DNA from 4 places in the Mesorhizobium sp. M0626 genome. Region 3 is predicted to be linked to each of the others. Evidence: predicted binding sites of a transcription regulator. Region 3 holds the regulator's gene; each other region holds the start of a gene.
The links. Region 3 encodes LexA, which represses DNA repair genes until DNA is damaged. Its sites were predicted from a motif close to TGTTCNNNNTGTGTTCNG; they were not measured.

Region 1 (4,875 bases), on a different contig from region 3:
CGCTCAGCCTCCTTGTCCGTCGGCTCGTGAATGCGCAGGATAAAGGACGGGTGGATGGTGATGAACACGCGCAAGCCATCCTCGCGTTCGATCAACTGGCCGCGCATTTTCGTCACGGCAATGGCCTTGCCCAGCAGCGACAACGCCGCCGTTGCCCCAAGCGCCACGGCGAGGTCCGGCTTGATCAGCTCAAGCTCCCGGCCGATCCACCAGCGGCAGGCCTGGACTTCGCCGGTATTTGGCTTCGAGTGGATGCGGCGCTTGCCGCGCGGCTCGAACTTGAAGTGCTTGACGGCGTTGGTGACGTAGACTTTTTGCCGGTCGACGCCTGCGTCATCGAGAATTGCATCGAACACTTTGCCCGCTGGCCCGACAAAAGGTTTGCCGGCGAGATCTTCCTGATCGCCAGGTTGTTCGCCGACGAAGACCACTTTGGCATCATCCGGCCCCTCGCCGAACACGGTCTGTGTCGCGTCGCGCCACAACGGGCAGCGGCGGCAGCCTTTCGCGGCTTCGCGTAGCTCGGAAATGGTGTTGGCGTCATCGTCCGGCGCCTCGGCCGGCTCGCGCTTCGGCCAATGTTTCGCCTGCAGCTTGGCGTGGTGCGGCGCCGGCGTTGTCGGCAGTCTGGCAATCATATCCCTGGCGGCCTCGTCCGCTCCTGCGATCAGATCTGGAATGAGCGAGGCCTCGGGAAGGTTCCGCCAATATTTCTTCGGCATCTCCTTCTGCATCGCCTTCACCTTGAGCCGCGCCGGGTTGAAGATGTTTTCGAAATAGGTCAGCCACAACGCCTCGGTGTCGTCCTGATCGGGTGCATCGCCCTTGGCCGCACCCGGCCCGATCGCCAGCCTTTCGCCGTTCCAGTCGGCGGAGGCATAGGGCGTCAGGATGGTCCAGCGCATGCCGGTGAACCGCCGGACGAAGAAATCCGCGTTGCGCTCGACAATGAAATGCTCCGGCTCGAACCAGGCGACGTAGCGCTCGTTCTCGCCGTCGCCGATCTTCCGGAAGCGTACGAAGGCATGCATCTTATGGCTGTCGCGCCGCACCGCCTTTTCCATGGCTTCGAGCCGCCTGGTGTCGGGATCGGATGCGATCGCCAGCAGTTTCGGCTCGGTGCGCAGGCGCCAAAGCATCCAGTAGAGAAAGGCAAACCGGCCGGGGTCGGAGTGGCAGAAGGCCGTTTCGGCATGGGCGATGAACTCGCGCGGGACGGTAAGCTGCGCGCCCTCTGGCACCGCCGGCAAGGCATCTTGAGTATCATTGGCGTCGGACCCGACACCCCAACTAATATCCTCAGGTCGGACCTCATTCAGCGCCAGACGCCGTGCCGCATCGCGCCAACCGGCGAAATCGGTCTGGCTCGCTAGCCGGACAGTGTATCGGGCAAGGTCGAGCTGGGCCGGCTGCATGGTCAAAACAGAGACAGTTGTTCGCAGGACTTTACGATCGTGTCGCGCAAGCCGGTCTTGTCCGTTAGTCCACCCGGCGACCAGCCTTCGGCGATGATGAAGGGCCTCAGCTTGGCGATCGAATGGCAGATCCGTCCGACATCTTCCAGCCGCATGTGTCGGTGGCGGCGGGTTTCAAGGATCTTCGCCACCACCTTGGTGCCCAGACCCGGAACCCGCAGCAGCGCTTCCCGATCGGCGCGGTTGATGTCGACGGGAAACCTCGCCCGATTGCGCAAAGCCCAGGCGAGCTTGGGGTCAATGGCGAGATCGAGCATGCCGTCGCTGCTGCCGGCGAGGATTTCCGGCTGCGAAAAGCCGTAGAAGCGCATCAGCCAGTCGGCCTGATAGAGCCGGTGCTCGCGCATCAGCGGCGGTTTCTGCAGCGGCAGCGACGATGACGAATCCGGGATCGGGCTGAAGGCGGAGTAATAGACGCGCCGCAGATGGTAGCTGCCATAGAGCCGCGCACTGGTGTGCAAGATGCCGTCGTCGGATGTCTTGTCGGCGCCGACGATCATCTGCGTCGACTGACCTCCGGGCGCAAAGCGTTCGCGCTTCTTGGTCCTCAGCGTCGGCTCGGCTTTTTCCTCCATCTTCCGGCGCAGGTTCGCCATGGAAAGGCGGATCGTTTCCGGCTTCTTCTCCGGCGCCAGTTTCTTGACGCCCTCATCGGTCGGCAGTTCGACGTTGATAGACAGCCGGTCGGCGTAGAGCCCGGCCTGCTCGACCAGTTCGGCCGAGCTTTCCGGAATGGTCTTCAGATGAATATAGCCGGAGAATTTTTCGTCCAGCCGCAGCCGCCGCGCCACCTCCACCATCTCGGCCATGGTCTCGTCGGGCGAACGGATGACGCCGGAGGACAGGAAGAGGCCCTCGATGTAGTTGCGCCGGTAGAAATCCATGGTCAGCTTCACCACCTCGTCGATGCTAAAGCGGGCGCGGCGCACATTCGATGACGAGCGGTTGATGCAGTAGCTGCAATCGTAAATGCAGAAATTGGTGAGCAGGATTTTCAGGAGCGAAATGCAGCGGCCATCCGGCGCGTAGGAATGGCAGATGCCCATGCCTTCTGTGGAGCCGATACCGCCGGATTGGAGCGAATCCTTCTTCGCCCAGCCGGACGAGGCGCAGGAAGCATCGTATTTGGCGGCGTCAGACAGGATTGCCAGCTTTTCACGGACGGTAGGTGCGCTCATCCGTTCATGATATGTTCTTGAAGGCTGCAGCGCCACCTCATTTGATGCAGGCGGCGAAAAAGTAATCGCCGCCTGATCGTCGGGCTAGCAGGACGACTGCCCGAGTTCCAGGCGGTCTCTCAGACCTCATGGAGGTAGAGGTGGTAATCCAGCTCGCTGACGGTGCGGGCGACGCGCAGATACTCCGACTGCTTGATCGCCACGAAGGTGCGATGCAGATCCTCGCCAAGCGCCTCTTTCAGGAAGCTCGATGCCCGCGCCGCCTCGATCGCAGCGCGCCAGTCGACCGGCATGGTCGTGCGCGTGATGGCGGCTTCATAGCCATTCCCAGTGGTTTCGGGGCCGGGGTCGAGGCCTTCATCCAGACCCTTGATGATGCCGGCCAGCACCGTTGCCGCGATCAGGTAGGGATTGGCGTCGACACCCGACGGCCGGTGCTCGATGCGCCGGTTCTTGGCGTCGCCCGCCGGGATGCGCAGCGCCACCGAACGGTTGTTGACGCCCCAGGTCGGCGCCACCGGCGCATAGGACTGCGAGACGAAGCGCCGCCAGGAATTGGCGTGCGGCGCAAACACCAGCATCGATTCGGCCATGGTCTGGATCAGCCCGCCGAGCCCCTGCAGCAGCGGCAGCGACCAGCTTTCGCCGCCAGCCTCGGCAAAAACGTTGCGGCCGTTCTTGTCCTGCAACGAAACATGGAAATGCATGCCGGAGCCGGCGTATTTTTCGATCGGCTTGGCCATGAAGCAGGCGGTGACACCATGGCGGCGCGCCTGCGCCCGCACCAGCCGCTTCAACATGACGAGGTCGTCGGCCGCCCGCATGACATCCTTGCGATAGTTCAGCGTCAGCTCGTACTGGCCGGGCGCGTATTCGGAAATCACCGTTTCGGCCGGAATGCCTTGCGCCTTGGCCGCGGCATAGATGTCGGAAAACAGCGGCTCCATGCCGTGCAGATGGTCGACGGAATAGACTTCCGTCTTGGCCGAGCGGCGGCCGTCGAGCACGGCGTCCGCCGGCTTTACCTTGCCGTCGGCGTCACGCTCATTGGCAAGCAGGAAAAATTCGAGTTCGAAGGCGCCGGCGGGATAGAGGCCCTTGGCCGCCAAGATGTCGACCTGCCTGGCCAGCGCCAGCCGTGGGTCCGACGACATAGGCTGTCCCTCGAGATGGTACATCGCCATCAGCAACTGGCCGCGCGGCGGGTTCGTGCCGTAAAGCGGCACCAGGGTGCCGGGGATCGGCCAGGCCCTGAGGTCGCCATCGCCGGTCGTCCAGATCAGCCCGGTTTCGTGAACATCCTCGCCGGTGATGTCGAGGCCGAGGATCGAGATCGGCATGTGGCGGCCGCCCTCGAAGATGCTTTTCAGCTCATGCCGGCGCACGATCTTGCCGCGGCCGACCCCGTTGGCGTCGGTCAAGACGATATCGAAGGCTTCGATTTCGGGATGGGCGTCGAGAAAGGCTTGCGCCTCGGCGGGCGTCGAGCCCGAAGGTGAAGTCATGATTAGTGTACTCGAGTTTGGCTTGGCAGCTTGTCTCATGCCGTCAGCCTTGCCGCAACCGTGGCGAAGGCGGTGATCAGCCGGTTGACCTGGGCGCCGGTGGTGGCCGGTGAGATCAGCATCATGTTGTGAAAGGGCGCGATCAGCACGCCCTGGTTGACCAGCGCGACATGGATAGCCGCCTCAAGCTCCGGCGCATGGGCAGTCTCGGCTTCGGCGCCGTTCCTGAGCGGGCCAGGGGCGCAGATGAACTCGACGCGGGCGCCGACGCGGGCGACATGCCAGGGCAGATTGTAGCGATCGATGACGCCGGTCAGCCCGGCATCGAGCCGCAGGGCGAGGCGATCCATCCGGGCATAATTCTCCTGCGTCATCACCTCTTCGAGCGTTGCGCGCATGGCTGCGAACTGCAGCGGGTTCGCCGACAGCGTCGTGCCCATGCCGGAATAGCCCGGCTCCTTGGTTCGGTTGTAGTCGGCATAGCGCGAGGCGACCTCGTCGCTCATGCCCCACACGCTTGCCGGCACGCCACCGGCGATCGGCTTGCCCAGCACGAAAAGGTCGGGCTGCAGCCCGAATTTTCTGGTGTAGCCCCCTGGGCCGGTCGAGATGGTGTGGGTCTCGTCGATCAGCAGCAGCGTTCCGGCCGCGCGCGTCAGTTTGCGCAAGGCGTCGTGAAAACCCGGATCGGGCAGCACCATGCAGGAATTGGTCAGC
Region 2 (4,875 bases), on a different contig from region 3:
GTTCGAGACCGGCAATGTCGCCAAGCGCGCCGCCGCCGAGATTCGCAGCCGCGAACCGGAGTGGTTTGTCGCCGCGACACGAAGCATCGCTTCGGAGGGGGCCGATGGCCAAAATTGACGAGAGCCGGCCGTTCATTCCGGTGCGCATCGCGGTGCTGACGGTGTCCGATACGCGCAGCCTTGCCGACGACAAATCCGGCCAGACGCTGGCTGATCGCATCGCCGAGGCCGGCCATGTCCTGGCCGCGCGCGACATCGTCACCGACGACCGGGAGAAAATCCGCGACAAGGTGCTGGGCTGGTCGCGCGACGAAGACATCGATGTCGTCATCACCACCGGCGGCACCGGTTTTACCGGCCGCGACGTGACGCCGGAGGCGCTGGAGCCGATCTTCGAGAAGCGCATGGATGGCTTTTCCGAAGTGTTCCACCGCATTTCCTACGACAAGATCGGCACCTCGACAGTGCAGAGTCGGGCGACGGGCGGCGTCGTCAACGCGACCTTCGTCTTCGTGCTGCCGGGCTCGCCCGGCGCCTGCAGGGACGCCTGGGACGGCATCCTGAAACCGCAGCTCGACTACCGCCACATGCCCTGCAACTTCGTCGAGATCATGCCGCGCCTGGACGAGCATTTGCGGCGCGGCAAGGCCGCCTCGTAAACCAAGGCAAAGTGCCGGCCAAGTGCTGCCTTTGTCAGGCAGAATGGCGGCTGCGCTTTCGAGAGGTCATTTCCTCCGGGTCGTCGGGCGGATAGTCTGTCGCCAAGTCAAGACGGAAGAGATCCAATGAGCGCGCACCGCGGCGGCTGCCATTGCGGCAACATCCACCTGACGTTCGAAACGGGAATGGAGCCGGCCGAGATGGAGATCCGCGCCTGCCAGTGCGCCTTCTGCGTCCGGCATGGCTCACGCGCCGCCGCCGATCCGCAGGGCCGATTGATCGTCTCGGTCGAGGACGAGGCGCGGCTGCACCGATACCGGTTCGGATTGCGCACCGCCGATTATCTCATCTGCCGGGACCGCGGCGTCTATGTCGCTGCTGTGACCACCGACGGCGAACCGAGAGCGATCGTCATCGTCAATGCGCTGGATGACCGGCCGCGGTTCAACCGCGAGCCGGTCCCAATGGACTATGATGCCGAGAACAAAGAGGGTCGCATTGCCCGGCGGCAAGCGCGCTGGATGCCGGTCGAGATCCGCTCCGGCCTCAGCGGATGACCGGTTCGCCGTGGAAGCGGCGGCGCGAGGGCGGCGAGACGCCGAAGCCGACCTCCATCATCAGCCGTGGCGTGGTGGACGGCACGGTGCCCATGTGGAAGCCGAACGGGTCCTCGACGAAGCCGAGGCCGGCCTCGCCGGTCAGCGTGACCGGGCTGTCGTCGCCATAGACCTTGAGCACGTCTTGCGCCGGATGGCCGACCAGCAGCGTCAACTGGTGCTTGAGGCTGCGCCTGTTGTGGCTGCCTTTGACATAGACATGCGGGCCGGTGCCGGCATCGCAGGGCTTGAGATAGAAGAAGAATTTCAGCATCCGCCAGTCGTCGAGATCGAAATGATATTTGCCGAGCGAGGCAAGGTTCTTGTCGGCGTCGGAAGCCTCGCCGGTCGGAAAGCTCCACCAGACACGCGTGGTGATCAGCTTTGCCTGCCCGCCCAGATAGTGCTGGGCGATGTCGAGCAGCAGCGGATCGTTTTGGATGGCGAGTGCTGCCTTGCAGCTGAGGATGCGCTCGAAATAGTGGCCGCTGAGCAAAGAGCGGCCGAACCGCTTCTCGGCTTCTGCGTGTTCTCCGGGCATGAATTCGAGCCGGCGGTCGAAATTGCCGAAGCACGGCGTGCTCTGAGCAAAGCTGGCGATCTCTTCGTGGATTGCCTGCGGAAGGACCAGTCCGGAGAACAGGCCATCGGCGCGCAGCGCCGCGACGATCGACTTGAGGTCGACGCCCCTGAACATCGTCGCTCCGGCACTCTGCGCGGGGCGCGCGGCTTTGGCGCCAAGCCAGTGCAGTTTGCGCGCCGGCATGGTGCGGGCAAGCACGAACATCGGCAGCCATGCGGGATTTTCGCGCAGGTCGGACAGATAGGTCGGGATACGCACCGCAATGCGGCGGAGCTGGCTGCCGTTGCGGGCAATGGCTTCCAGACTGGGGGCGCCGGATTTGTCAGGGGACGAAAGGTTCATCGGGGTCCTCAGATATGAACGGCAGCAACGACGACGCGGCGCTTGCTTACCGCTCCGGCACTACCCAAACCCCGATATCCCGCATCAACGGAATGCTAATCCCGCGTCAGCTTTTGTGCAATGCACAATAGCTTTTTGCGGCGAAAAAGAGGGATGGTGCTGCGACCGTGCCAATGCGGATGAGACGCCGACGCTGCCCCTCATCCGCCCTTCGGGCACCCTTCTCCCTGGGAACGGGAAAAGGGAGAAAGATCACTTCTTCGGCGCCAGCCAGATTTCGGCGTCGAGCCGCCTGGTGGCGAGACCGCGCGCAAGGGCTTCGGCGCTGTGCGCGTTCTTCGACAGGGCAGCGGCCTGGCGCTTGCTGATGACCAGCCCTTCGGCCAGCGCCCGGTTGCCCGAAAACACCCGTGACAGGAACGGCGTGCGGCTGCCGCGCGCACGGGAAAAGCGCGCCGGCATGGTTTGCCGCGCCGTGTGAGCGACAACGTCGTCGATCCAGCCCTCCGCCAGCCTTGCGCCGGGTTCCAGAAACAGCAGCCAGTCACCCTTCGCCTGCCTGATTCCCGCGGCAATGCCGCCGGCCACGAAGTGGCAGCCGGCATGATCGGCAACCCGATGCGTCTGGTCGGTCGAGCCGGTGTCGCAGACGATGACATCGCGCACCACGCCCTCGACCGCGCCGCCGATCAACGAGGCGAGCGTGCGGGCAAGGCCTTCTTCGTCATCCCGGGTTTCGATGAGAACGCTGAGCATTTTTAGCCGAATAGCGGAAAGCCCGGCGCAGCGCCAGTTTTGCATGGCCCAACGAAAAAGTTCTTGCTTTGTTCTCATCAGCGAAATAGGATTATTTTCATGAACAGAGCGATTCGACAGCCAGCCGACAGTCCTTGGGAAAGGGCCAAAATGGAACATATCGTGCGTGCGGACATTGCTGCTTTCGGAGCAGGGCGAGCCGAGATGGCCAATGCGATGATCGAACAGAGCGGCATGCGCGTCCGTCCGGATCGCAACCGCGGCCGTTCCGCGGGCATCAACCCGTCCGGCCGGTTCGAGCCGGTCAGCCGGGATGTGTTCGACGACGGCTGGAATTCGCTGGAGGAATTGCCGCCGTTCAAGACCGAAGTGCAGGTCGAGAAGCCGCGCACCATCATCACCCGCAACGAATCGCCCGACATTTCCTTCGACCGCTCGATCAACCCCTATCGCGGCTGCGAGCATGGCTGCGTCTATTGTTTCGCCCGGCCGACGCATTCCTTCATGGGCCTGTCGCCGGGGCTGGATTTCGAAGCGAAGCTGTTTGCCAAGCCGGATGCGGCGCGGCTGCTCGACAAGGAACTGTCGAAGGATGGCTATCAGCCGCGCACCATCGCGATCGGCACCAACACCGATCCCTACCAGCCGATCGAGAAACAATACCGGATTATGCGCGAGATCCTCGAAGTGCTGGAGGCGCGCGGCCATCCGGTCGGCATCGTCACCAAATCCCATCTGGTGACGCGCGACATCGACATCTTGTCGCGCATGGCCGAACGGGGCTTGGCCAAGGTGGCGCTGTCGGTGACAACGATGGACCGCATGCTGGCGCGCACCATGGAGCCACGCGCGTCGACGCCGACCAAGCGGCTTGAGGCGATCCGGCAGCTTTCCGATGCCGGCATTCCGGCCTCTGTCATGGTGGCGCCGATCATTCCCGGCCTGACCGACCAGGAGATGGAGCGCATCCTCGATTCGGCACGCGCCGCAGGCGCCCGCGAGGCCGGCTATGTCATCCTGCGCCTGCCGCTCGAGGTGGCGCCGATCTTCAAGGACTGGCTGCTGCGCCATTATCCCGACCGCTATCGGCACGTGATGTCGCTGATCCGTTCGATGCGCGACGGCAAGGACTATGATTCGGAATGGGGCAAGCGGATGAAAGGCGCCGGCCCCTATGCCTGGCAGATCGGCCGGCGCTTCGAGATCACGGCCAAGCGGCTCGGCCTCAACGCCGAGCGGCGCACGCTCCGAACCGACCAGTTTGTCGCCGCCGCCAAGGCGACCGAGCAGCTGATGCTGCTCTGAGAGTAGCGCCTGCCCTGCCCTCGTGGCTGTCAGGCGACCCAAGAATCCCGTCCGGCCTGTCCCCCGGCCTGCAGACGGTGCCCTCCCGGTCTTGCCCCACTCGACCTTGGAGGGACTTGCGGAGAATCGGAGCCGATGCGAACCTCGCCGCAACATGGCTCGCGCACGTTCCGATTCTCCGCTTCTTTTCGAAATCGTCGAAAAGCCCGACTTCTCCTTCGAGACGAAGGCGATGGCGGAAGGCCTGTGGCCGGTGGCAGGCATGGACGAGGCCGGCCGCGGTCCGCTGGCCGGGCCGGTGGTGGCGGCGGCCGTGATCCTCGATCCCGCCAACATTCCCGACGGGCTCGACGATTCCAAACGGCTCAACCATTTGCAGCGCGAGGCGCTGTTCCTGAAAATCCTGGGGTCAGCGCTCGGCGTGTCGATGGCCTCGGTCAGCGCCGAAGGCATTGACGGCAGCAACATCCTCAAGGCCAGCCTGGAAGCCATGCGCCGCGCCCTTGCCGGCCTGCCGATCCAGGCGAAGCTGGCGCTGGCCGATGGCCGCGATGTGCCGCCGGGCCTCCTCTGCGAAGGCCGCGCGCTGATCAAGGGCGACCAGCGCTCGCAATCGATCGCCGCCGCCTCGAT
Region 3 (4,875 bases):
TCAGCGCGCCGGCGTCATGTGCCTTGCGCGTCAGCGCCGCCATGTCGCGCAACTGGCCGGATTTGTAGTTGACGTGGTTGACCAGGATGACGGCAACGCTGTCGTCGATCAGCTCCTCGATTGCGGCCGCGTCGACGCCCTCCAGCCGCAGCCGCGTTCCCGGCCGGGTCGAGGCGACGCCTTCGGCCATGTAGAGGTCGGTCGGGAAACTGTCGCCCTCGGCAACGATGACCGACCGATCCGGCCGCATGCCGAGCGCTGCGTGCAGCAACTTGTAGATGTTGATCGAGGTTGTGTCGCAGACCACCGTCTGCCCATCAGCCGCGCCGATCAGTCGCCCGAGCTGATCTCCGAGTTCCACCGGCATGTTGAACCAGCCGGCGGTGTTCCAGGCGCGAATGAGGTCGTGCGCCCATTCCTGCGTGGCGGCCTGCTGCAGTTCGCTGAAGACGACCGCTGACGCGGCGCCCAGGGAATTGCCGTCGAGATAAATCACGCCTTGCGGCAAGACAAAGCGTTCACGCATGGAGCGCAGCGGATCGGCGGCATCCATTGCTTCGATTGTAGCGAGATCGGGTGTCGTGCTCATGATCCGGCGCCCCTCCATGGACAAACGCGCGCGGCGGAGCCTGCCGCCCAAACATGCCGGCGATCTTGAGTGGTCGCCCTTGAACTGTCAAACATTATATATAATTCACCCATTGAAAGGCTTTGATATATAATGATCCGCCCGAGCGTTTATGTCTGATGGATCACGATGCTGGATGACGAGCAGACCTCGAAGACGGAAGTGGCCTATCGCCTGCTCAGGCGCGATATTCTTGCGACCCGGCTGGCGCCTGCCGCGCCGTTGAAGCTGAGCACGCTGCGCAACACCTACGGCATCGGCTGGACGCCGTTGCGCGAGGCGCTGTCGCGGCTGGAGGCGGAACGGCTTGTGACCGCCATCAGCAACCGCGGGTTTGCGGTCGCTCCCGTCTCTCGGGCGGAGCTCGAGGATTTGGCGCGTGCGCGGCTGGTGGTCGAACTGCCCCTGCTGGTGGAATCGATCGAGAAGGGCGACCGTGAGTGGGAAGACGCGGTCGTTGCCGCCCACTATCGTCTCTCACGGTGCGGGTCTGTTCTCGACGATCCATCGGATGATGCGGTCGACGCGTGGTACGAAAAACACGATGCCTTCCATGCGGCGCTGCTCAGTGCCGCGACATCCAGCTGGCTGCTGCGCTTCAATGCAACGATTTCCGACCAATTGCATCGCCATCACCGCTTTCTGGGTCTGGCCCCGACGCTGCGCGCCGCCGCCGGCCGCACGGACGGACACCGGAAGGCCGTGGCGGCCCTGCGCGACGCCGTGGCGATCGAACACCATACCGCCCTGATGGAAGCGGCCCTCGATCGCGACGTCGAACGTGCGAAAACTCTGATGACCGCTCACATCGGCTACACGCTGCGGGTCTATGCCCAGAGAGAACCCCGCGCGGATGCTGCGCAGCCCCGTCCGAAAAGGAAGCGGCGATCGTAGCCGACGACGCAGGGCACTTTGTCTTCGTTTCACCCCGTTGCTGGCAACTGGGCGCAGGCGGCGCTCGCAGCGCCGAACGTTACGCTGAACAAAACGTCAACACATTCATTAAACTTTAAAAGGTTGCGGAACACAACTGGAACAGATAGTGTTTGTTCTGGGTTTGTTTTTTCTGATTCTGGTTTCAGAACCCTTGGGGGCCGCGATGCTGACGCGCAAACAACATGAGCTTCTGATGTTCATCCATGAACGCCTGAAGGAGAGCGGAATCCCGCCGTCCTTCGACGAGATGAAGGAAGCGCTCGACCTCGCCTCCAAGTCCGGCATCCACCGCCTGATCACGGCGCTTGAGGAGCGCGGTTTCATTCGCCGGCTGCCGAACCGGGCGCGCGCGCTGGAAGTGCTGCGGCTGCCCGACTCGATCGCACCAGGCCTCAACGCGGCGAGGAAGTTTTCGCCGAGCGTCATTCAGGGCAGTCTTGGTCAAGCCGGCCAAGGGCAAGGCGGCCAAGGACAAGGCGGGATGGGCCAAGGCGGGATGGGCCAAGGCGGTCTCGGCCGCCAGATCAAGGCGGGCTCGCCGTCGCGTTCGATGTCTGCCGGCAATGACGATGCCGTTTCCGCGATTTCAATCCCGGTGATGGGACGCATCGCCGCCGGCGTGCCGATCGACGCCATCCAGCATCAGACCCATTCGATCTCGGTGCCGCCCGACATGATCATGGGCGGTGAACACTACGCGCTCGAGGTCAAGGGCGATTCGATGATCGAGGCCGGCATTTTCGATGGCGACACGGTCATCATCCGCAATGCCGACACAGCCAGCCCCGGCGAGATCGTGGTGGCGTTGGTCGACGATGAGGAAGCGACCCTGAAACGCTTCCGCCGCAAGGGCGCCTCGATCGCCCTGGAAGCCGCCAACCCGGCCTACGAGACCCGCATTTTTGGACCGGACAGGGTGAAGGTGCAGGGCAAGCTTGTCGGATTGATCCGGCGCTACTGAGCCGGCTTGGGTTTGTACTTTTCACGCTGGTTGTAAGGCGGCAGGCCGCGCGCGTCGCGGGAGAAGCGGCGTTGCTCGTGCCAGGGGCGATACGGCTTGTCGACGGCGAACCGGATGGTTGGCGCTGCCGCTGCCGATTGCGGATCGAAGAAGACGGCGGCGCTGCCGTCGCGGGCCAGCTGTTTCTTCGTCACGACCAGGACCAGCGGGTCGCGGCACGGATTGTAGGCGGTGGCGTCATCGATGACGATCAGGCTCGCGAAGGCACAGGCCGGCCGCGCCGTCTTGCGGTCTTTCGCAAGAGCTACAATGGCTCCGGAAGGGTGTCGAGCGATACAGAGATCGCCGGTGCAATAGAAGGGCGAGCCGGGCGGCAGATCGAGCGGATCGAGATCGAACCGCGTATCTGTTGCCTCGAAAATCTCGGGCGGGATAATGGTTTCGGCCCGCAGCGCCCGTTTCCAATTGTCCGTGGTGAATTCGTTGGAGCGTTCGCGGTTGAGGGCGAGTTCGCCGCCACCGATCTGCATGGCCACCAAATGTGCGTCCTCGGATATGAGCACGTCGGGCGTAAGCACCTGCGGCACCGTCAACAGGCCGGCCAGCGCGAAAGGCACGGCCGCCAGCCTGAGCCAGGTGGTGGCCATGGTGGCGATGACGAGGGCGACTGCCACCAACAGCACCGAGCGGATGGAGATCAGCCCGACGGCGTCGACCGGCGAGCGCTCGGAAATCCAGGCCGATATAGCGATCATCGCCATCAGACCCTTGCCCATCACATAGAGGAACGGCCCGTCGGCGCCGAACGGCATCGCCAGTGCGCTGAGCACGGCAAAGGGCATGACGATCAACGAAACAATCGGCATCACGGCCAGATTGGCGATCAGGCTGAGCGGCGACACACGCTGAAAATGCCAGATGGCGAACAGCAAGGTTGCACTGCCGGCGATGATCGAGGTCATGGCGAGGCCGCCCATGGCCAGCGCGAATTTTCGCGACAGGAAGCCGACGAAGGAGCGCTTTGCCAGCGGCGTTCTCACCTTGTCGGCGCGGTAATCGGCCCAGCCGGCATAGGCGCCGACAAGGGCGGCGGTGGCGGCAAACGACATCTGGAAGCTGGGACCGACCACCTCGTGCGGCGACACCAGGATGACGGCAATGGCGGAGATCGCCAGATTGCGCATGGTGAGTGCGGCGCGATCAAACAGCACGGCGACAAGCATGACCGCCAGCATGATGAAGCTGCGCTCGGCGGCAACCACGACGCCTGAAATAACGAGATAGGCGGCGATCGAGACAAGCGCTGCCGCGGCCGCATATTTCTTCACCGGCCGGCGCGAAGAGAAAACGGGAAACAGCGCAAAGGCGCCACGCAGCAACGCCATGATGGTGCCGGCAACCAGCGCCATGTGCAGGCCGGAGATGGAGATGATGTGGTAGATGCCGGTGCGCCGCATCGCTTCGTTGACCTCGTCCGGGATGCCGGCGCGCACGCCGACAATCAGCGCCGCGGCAATCTCGCCTTCGGCGCCGCCGATCTTGCCCCTGATATGGTCGGCAATGTTTTCGCGCGCGTTCTCGATTGCCGAGGAGAGCCGTGCGGTCAGCGGCGGCGGTCCCTGCGTAGCAATGGTTTTCGGGTTGCCGAGAAAGAAGCCGCTGCCGCCGATACCGGTGAAATAGCTGTCGAAGGAGAAATCGTAGCTCTCCGGCCGCACCGGACCGGTCGGCGGCAACAGCCTGGCATAGCCGGTGATCAGGGAGCCGGCGGTCATATCGGCGGGAACGGTCCGCGCCGAGAGCCTGACCCGCTCCGGGGCGTAGCGCAGCTCGGGGTAAGCGGTCGAAACCACGTCGAGCGTCAGCCTGATGCGGCCGCTTTCCATCTGTTCGAGACTGACGACGCGGCCGGTCAGCCGTGTCTGAATCTCGGAGCCGAGCATCTGCGTTCCGGCGCGCCAGGTCTCGACCTTGGCGGCGACGACGCCGAGCGCGCACAGCATCGCGGCCATGCAGAACAGATGCGTCCTCGGCCGCGATCGCGTGGCGACAGCGCAACATGTCGCCAGCACCACAATGGCGATTGGCTGCGCAAAGCCCGGCTCGCCGGCCAGCGAGAAGTAGACGATGACGCCGGCTGCCAGGAAAACCGGGACCAGCAGGAAGGCGACGCCCCGGTCGAGCTCCGTGTCGGCAGCCACGGCAAGGCTGCGGCGGAGCGCGGGCCATGACGGGCGGCGAAGCCGTCTGCGCAGTCGGGCGATAGATCCGGGCGCTGTGACTTGCGCCGGCAACGCGTCACCGGGCAGCGCGGGCGCTATGCCGGGATGCGGCTCAGGCAGCGCGAGGG
Region 4 (4,875 bases), on a different contig from region 3:
TAGTCTACACCGACGAGAAAAAGCCCGTCGGGCGGCGCCACCTGGCCGCAGGCGGCGCGGTCTTGCGCCGCGAGCGCTGCCTTGAGGTCGGCGCCGGTCCAGCCGCCGTCGCCGACGCGTTTCAGCGAACCGACCATGGAGCGCACTTGGTTGTGCAGGAAAGAGCGCGCCGAGGCCCTGACTTCGATCAGGTCGCCCTGGCGGCTTACATCGAGCCGCTCCAGCGTCCGCACCGGACTGTTGGCCTGGCATTGCGTCGAGCGGAAGGTGGTAAAGTCATGTCGGCCGAGCAGGACTTTCGCCGCTTCGTGCATGGCGTTCGCATCGAGCCGCTTCGGCACCCACCAGACCTTGCCCTTTTCCATCGCTGCAGGCGCGCGCCGGTTGAGGATGCGGTAGAGATAGTGCCGCCCGGTGGCCGAGAAACGGGCGTCGAACTCATTGGGGACAACCGTCGCCTGCAGGATGGCGATGCGCGCGCCTGCCGCCTGCAGGTGCGCGTTGACGGCGTCGCGCACCTTGTCGTTTGGCCATGCCTTGGCGAGGTCGACATGCGCCACCTGGGCGGTCGCATGCACCCCGGCGTCGGTGCGGCCGGCGGCGCGTATCCGCACCGCCTCACCGCAGAATTTCTCGATCGCCTGCTCTATCGCCTGCTGCACCGAAGGCTGATCCGCCTGGTGTTGCCAGCCGGCGAAAAGGCTGCCGTCATATTCGATATCGAGACGAAAACGCGGCATACACCCTTCGTTCAGGCGGCGAGTGCGGTAAAGGCCTGGGCGTAGACCAGTTTGCCTTTTTCGGGTGCGTCACCCCAGGCCAGCGCCTGCAGCGCTTCGCCCTGATATTCGCTCTCGAACTTTTCGGCGCGCGCATGGCTGTAGCCGAAGCGGCCGTAATAGGCCGGATCGCCCAACACAACGGCGAGCGTCTCGCCGCCATCCCTGAGGCGGATATGCGCTTCGCGGATCAGCGCACCGCCAATGCCCGAGCCGTGGAACGAAGGTTCCACCGCCAACGGCGCCAGCGCCACGGCTGCAAACTGCTTGCCGCCGTTCCTAACGAACAGCCTGGAAAACAGGATGTGGCCGACCACCTGGCCGTCTTCTTCCGCCACCAGTTCGACAACGGCGTCGCCGCCGGTGACCAGAGCGTCGACCAGCCCGGCCTCCGCCTGCTGGCCGAATGCGTGTTCCTCGACCAGGCGTATGGCCTCGCGGTCCCGCGGCGTCGCGCCGCGTATCGACATCATGCTCATGAGAACTTCATTCCTTTTTCGATCTTGGCCCCGCGCAGAAACTCCTTCGCGGCAGCAGGCTTTCCGCCCGCCCGTTGAACTTCGACCAGCCTGACCGCGCCCGACCCGCAGGCGACCGTCAGCCGGTCATCGAGAATTCCTCCCGACTCGCCCATGCTTTCAGAAAGCGTACCTTCAGAAAGCGTCGAGCGAAGCAGTTTCAGCCGTTCCGTGCGGCCGCCGATGTCGGCCTCGCACCAGGCGCCGGGGAATGGCGACAGCCCGCGAATGTGATTGTGGACCTCCGCAGCCGGGCGCGTCCAGTCCACACGTGTCTCCGACTTATCGATTTTCCTGGCGTAGGTCACCCCGTCAGCCGCCTGCAAAGTCGATGCCAGGGTATTTGTCTCCAATCGGGACAGCGCTTCCACCATCAGCGTGGCAGCAATATTCATCAAGCGGTCGTGCAGATCGCCGGCCGTCATATCGGGCTCTATGGCGCATTTTTCAACCAGTGCCACCGGACCGGTGTCCAGGCCCTCTTCCATGCGCATCACCATCATGCCGGTCTCGACGTCGCCGGCCATAATGGCGCGCTGGATGGGAGCTGCACCACGCCAACGCGGCAAAAGCGAGGCGTGGCCGTTGAGGCAGCCGAGGCGCGGAGCCTCCAGAATAGCCTTCGGCAACAGCAAACCATACGCGACGACGACCGCGACATCGGCACGCAACGCCTGGAAAGCAGCTTGCTCGGCCTCGCCCTTCAGCGACAGCGGCGTGCGCACTTCGATGCCCAGCCGCTCAGCCTCGCGCTGCACCGGCGACGGTGTCAGCTCCAGCCCGCGGCGGCCCGCGGCGCGCGGCGGCTGGGTGTAGACGGCTGCTATCTCGTGCCCGGCCTCGGCAATCGCGCGCAGCACCGGCACCGAAAACTCCGGCGTGCCCATGAAGATGACGCGAAGCGGCATCTTCCCTATCCCACCAGCTTGCCCGGCGCCTTGTCCTTGGCGAGCTTCTTGAACTTCTTGACCACCATGTCGCGCTTCAGCTTCGAGATGTGGTCGATGAACAGCACACCGTTGAGATGGTCGATCTCGTGCTGCAGGCAGGTCGCCATCAGGCCTTCGGCCTCGATCTCCTGCAGCTTGCCGTCGCGGTCGAGATATTTCACGCGCACCGAGGCGGGACGCTCGACCTCGGCGTAATAGTCCGGGATCGACAGGCAGCCTTCCTCGTAGACGGAGCGAGCGTCGGCGCTTTCGAGGATTTCGGGATTGATGAAGAAATGCGGCGCCGGCGGCTCGTCTTCCTTGGCGAGGTCGATGACCAGCATGCGCAGCGGCTCGCCAATCTGGATTGCGGCCAAGCCGATGCCCGGCGCATCATACATCGTCGCCAGCATGTCGTCGGTCAGTTTGCGCAAAGGCGCGTCGACGCGTTCGACCGGTTTGGAAACCTGGCGCAGGATAGGATCGGGAAGGATGATGAGCGGCTTGATCGACATGGCGCCTCACCTAAAACGTCGCAGGAGAAGCGTCAACCGGTGCGAATCGGTCTCGTTCACGTTTTGATCTGTGCCAGGTCTGCGAATCGGCTATGCTGGCGGGATGAACGACCTGAGCACCATCCTTTCCGAACCCGTTGCCCGGCTTGGCGCGACGACGATCACGCTCGGCCATGCACTGGCCATCGGCGCGCTGGTGTTTCTCGGCCTGTTCCTGGCGCTTGTCGTGGCGCTGTGGCGATCGGCCAAGGCGCGCACCATCGCCGCGGCGGAAGCCGCCGACCACGCCCGCGACGCCGAGGCGCGGATGGCCGGCATTTTGCAAAGCCAGGCCGAGATGCAGGGCCGCATGGGCGCCATCGCCGACGTGTTCGGCGCAAGGCAGGCCGAACTCAACCAGTCGATCGGCCAGCGCCTCGACGCCATGACCGGCCGACTCGGCCAAACCATGACCGAACAGACCAAATCGACGCATGAGAGCCTCGCCAAACTGCAGGAACGGCTGGCGGTCATCGACACCGCGCAAGGCAACATTCAGTCGCTGGCCGGCCAGGTCGTGCAATTGCAGGCGATCCTGTCCAACAAGCAGACGCGCGGCGCCTTCGGCCAGTCGCGCATGGAGGCGATCGTCGCCGACGGCCTTCCGATGGGCGCCTACGAGTTCCAGGCAACGCTGTCAAACGGCAGCCGTCCCGACTGCCTGGTCAGGATGCCGAACGGTGCGCCGCAGCTTGCCATCGACGCCAAGTTTCCGCTGGAAGCCTGGAACGCCATCCGCGCCGCCGATGGCGCCGAACAACAGAAGATCGCGGCCCAGGCTTTCCGCCGCGACATCGAAATTCACGTCCGCGATATCTCGGAAAAATACCTGATCCAGGGCGAGACGCAGGACACCGCCTTCATGTTCGTGCCGTCGGAATCGGTGTTCGCCGAAATCCACGAGAATTTCGACGCCGTGGTCCAGAAGGCGCACCGGGCGCGTGTCATCATCGTCTCACCGTCGCTTTTGATGCTGTCGATCCAGGTCATCCAGGCCATCCTCAAGGACGCCCGCATGCGCGAACAGGCGCATCTGATCCAGGGCGAGGTGATCCGGCTGATGGAGGACGTCGCGCGCGTCGACGAACGCGTGCGCCGGCTGCAGACGCATTTTGGCCAGTCGGCCAAGGATATCGACGAGATACTGGTGTCGACGTCGAAGGTGACCAAGCGCGGCCAAAAGATCGAAGCGCTGGAGTTTGGCGAAAACGAAGCCGAAGTGCGCGGTGGCGGACCCGCCAAGGCCGAAGCCGGGGTGCGGGTGGCGGATTCCAAGACGGGGCAGCTCAGGCTACGTGTCGTCGAAGGCGACGATTAAAGCGCGTCGCGCTGAAACGGATTCATACGACGCGCCTTAAGTCTTTGTTTTGATGCATGTCGTTGCCCCAGAACCGCGGCACACTTCTGGCGCCATGCATTAGACCGTAGCCACGATCACGTGTGCCTGGATCTTGGCCGCAACCTCGCCGCTGCCGTGTCTGGCTGCAATCACGGACGCGGCGTGATCGGTTGCGGCTTCCAATTTTCCTCGGGCCTCGATTTCATTGCGAAGCGGAGTTCCCTGGCAATAGGCAACCGCCGGAAGGCGCGGCGAGGAGGCACGGCTTTGTTCGGCCCTCGTGTCGATCACCACACGGGAGAAACCTGCGGCTTCCAACTCGCCGCGGATCAATGCAGTGTCATTGTAGCCGTGCGGCGTGCGGGCGAGAAAGCGGGGCGGATCGTTCGGAAAAATCTCCGCAAGAGCATTCGTCACATCATTGGCGAATACATTCTCTTCAATGCGATCCCACACGTTGAACAGGAAATGGCCGCCGGTCTTCAGGACCCGCTTTGCTTCGCGATAGCCGGCGGCTCGGTCGGGAAAGAACATCGCGCCGAACTGACAGCAAACGAGATCGAAAGCCGCATCTTCGAACGGCAGCGCCAGAGCATCCGCCTGACGCCATTGTATGCGACTGTCGGGAGCTTGTCGCGAGGCCGCGTAGTCGAGCATAGGCTGGTTGAGGTCGGTCACGACATAGCTTGCGCCAGGGGACAGTTTTGGCGCCAATGCGCGGGTAACAACGCCGGTGCCGGCGGCGACTTCCAGGAC

Region 1: a site for LexA is predicted at 2,655-2,672, ahead of NKI37_RS12650 (putative DNA modification/repair radical SAM protein). Genes of this name have one in related genera too.
Region 2: a site for LexA is predicted at 2,996-3,013, ahead of NKI37_RS15560 (PA0069 family radical SAM protein). Genes of this name have one in related genera too.
Region 4: a site for LexA is predicted at 2,795-2,812, ahead of NKI37_RS22000 (DNA recombination protein RmuC). Genes of this name have one in related genera too.

The regions. Positions count from the first base shown of each region.
Region 1 is NZ_JAMYQD010000009.1:9,141-14,015, forward strand. It holds gene NKI37_RS12645 (UdgX family uracil-DNA binding protein) at 1-1,415, opposite strand, end outside; gene NKI37_RS12650 (putative DNA modification/repair radical SAM protein) at 1,418-2,653, opposite strand; gene NKI37_RS12655 (glutamine synthetase family protein) at 2,773-4,158, opposite strand; gene NKI37_RS12660 (aspartate aminotransferase family protein) at 4,194-4,875, opposite strand, start outside.
Region 2 is NZ_JAMYQD010000011.1:78,451-83,325, reverse strand. It holds gene NKI37_RS15585 (4-(cytidine 5'-diphospho)-2-C-methyl-D-erythritol kinase) at 1-118, shown strand, start outside; gene moaB (molybdenum cofactor biosynthesis protein B) at 105-659, shown strand; gene NKI37_RS15575 (GFA family protein) at 786-1,217, shown strand; gene NKI37_RS15570 (hypothetical protein) at 1,207-2,181, opposite strand; gene NKI37_RS15565 (glycosyltransferase) at 2,434-2,937, opposite strand; gene NKI37_RS15560 (PA0069 family radical SAM protein) at 3,088-4,242, shown strand; gene rnhB (ribonuclease HII) at 4,397-4,875, shown strand, end outside.
Region 3 is NZ_JAMYQD010000001.1:74,491-79,365, forward strand. It holds gene kynU (kynureninase) at 1-589, opposite strand, end outside; gene NKI37_RS00400 (GntR family transcriptional regulator) at 758-1,522, shown strand; gene lexA (transcriptional repressor LexA) at 1,728-2,525, shown strand; gene NKI37_RS00410 (ComEC/Rec2 family competence protein) at 2,519-4,875, opposite strand, start outside.
Region 4 is NZ_JAMYQD010000017.1:39,442-44,316, forward strand. It holds gene truA (tRNA pseudouridine(38-40) synthase TruA) at 1-740, opposite strand, end outside; gene NKI37_RS21985 (GNAT family N-acetyltransferase) at 752-1,258, opposite strand; gene fmt (methionyl-tRNA formyltransferase) at 1,255-2,205, opposite strand; gene def (peptide deformylase) at 2,211-2,741, opposite strand; gene NKI37_RS22000 (DNA recombination protein RmuC) at 2,845-4,098, shown strand; gene NKI37_RS22005 (class I SAM-dependent methyltransferase) at 4,198-4,875, opposite strand, start outside.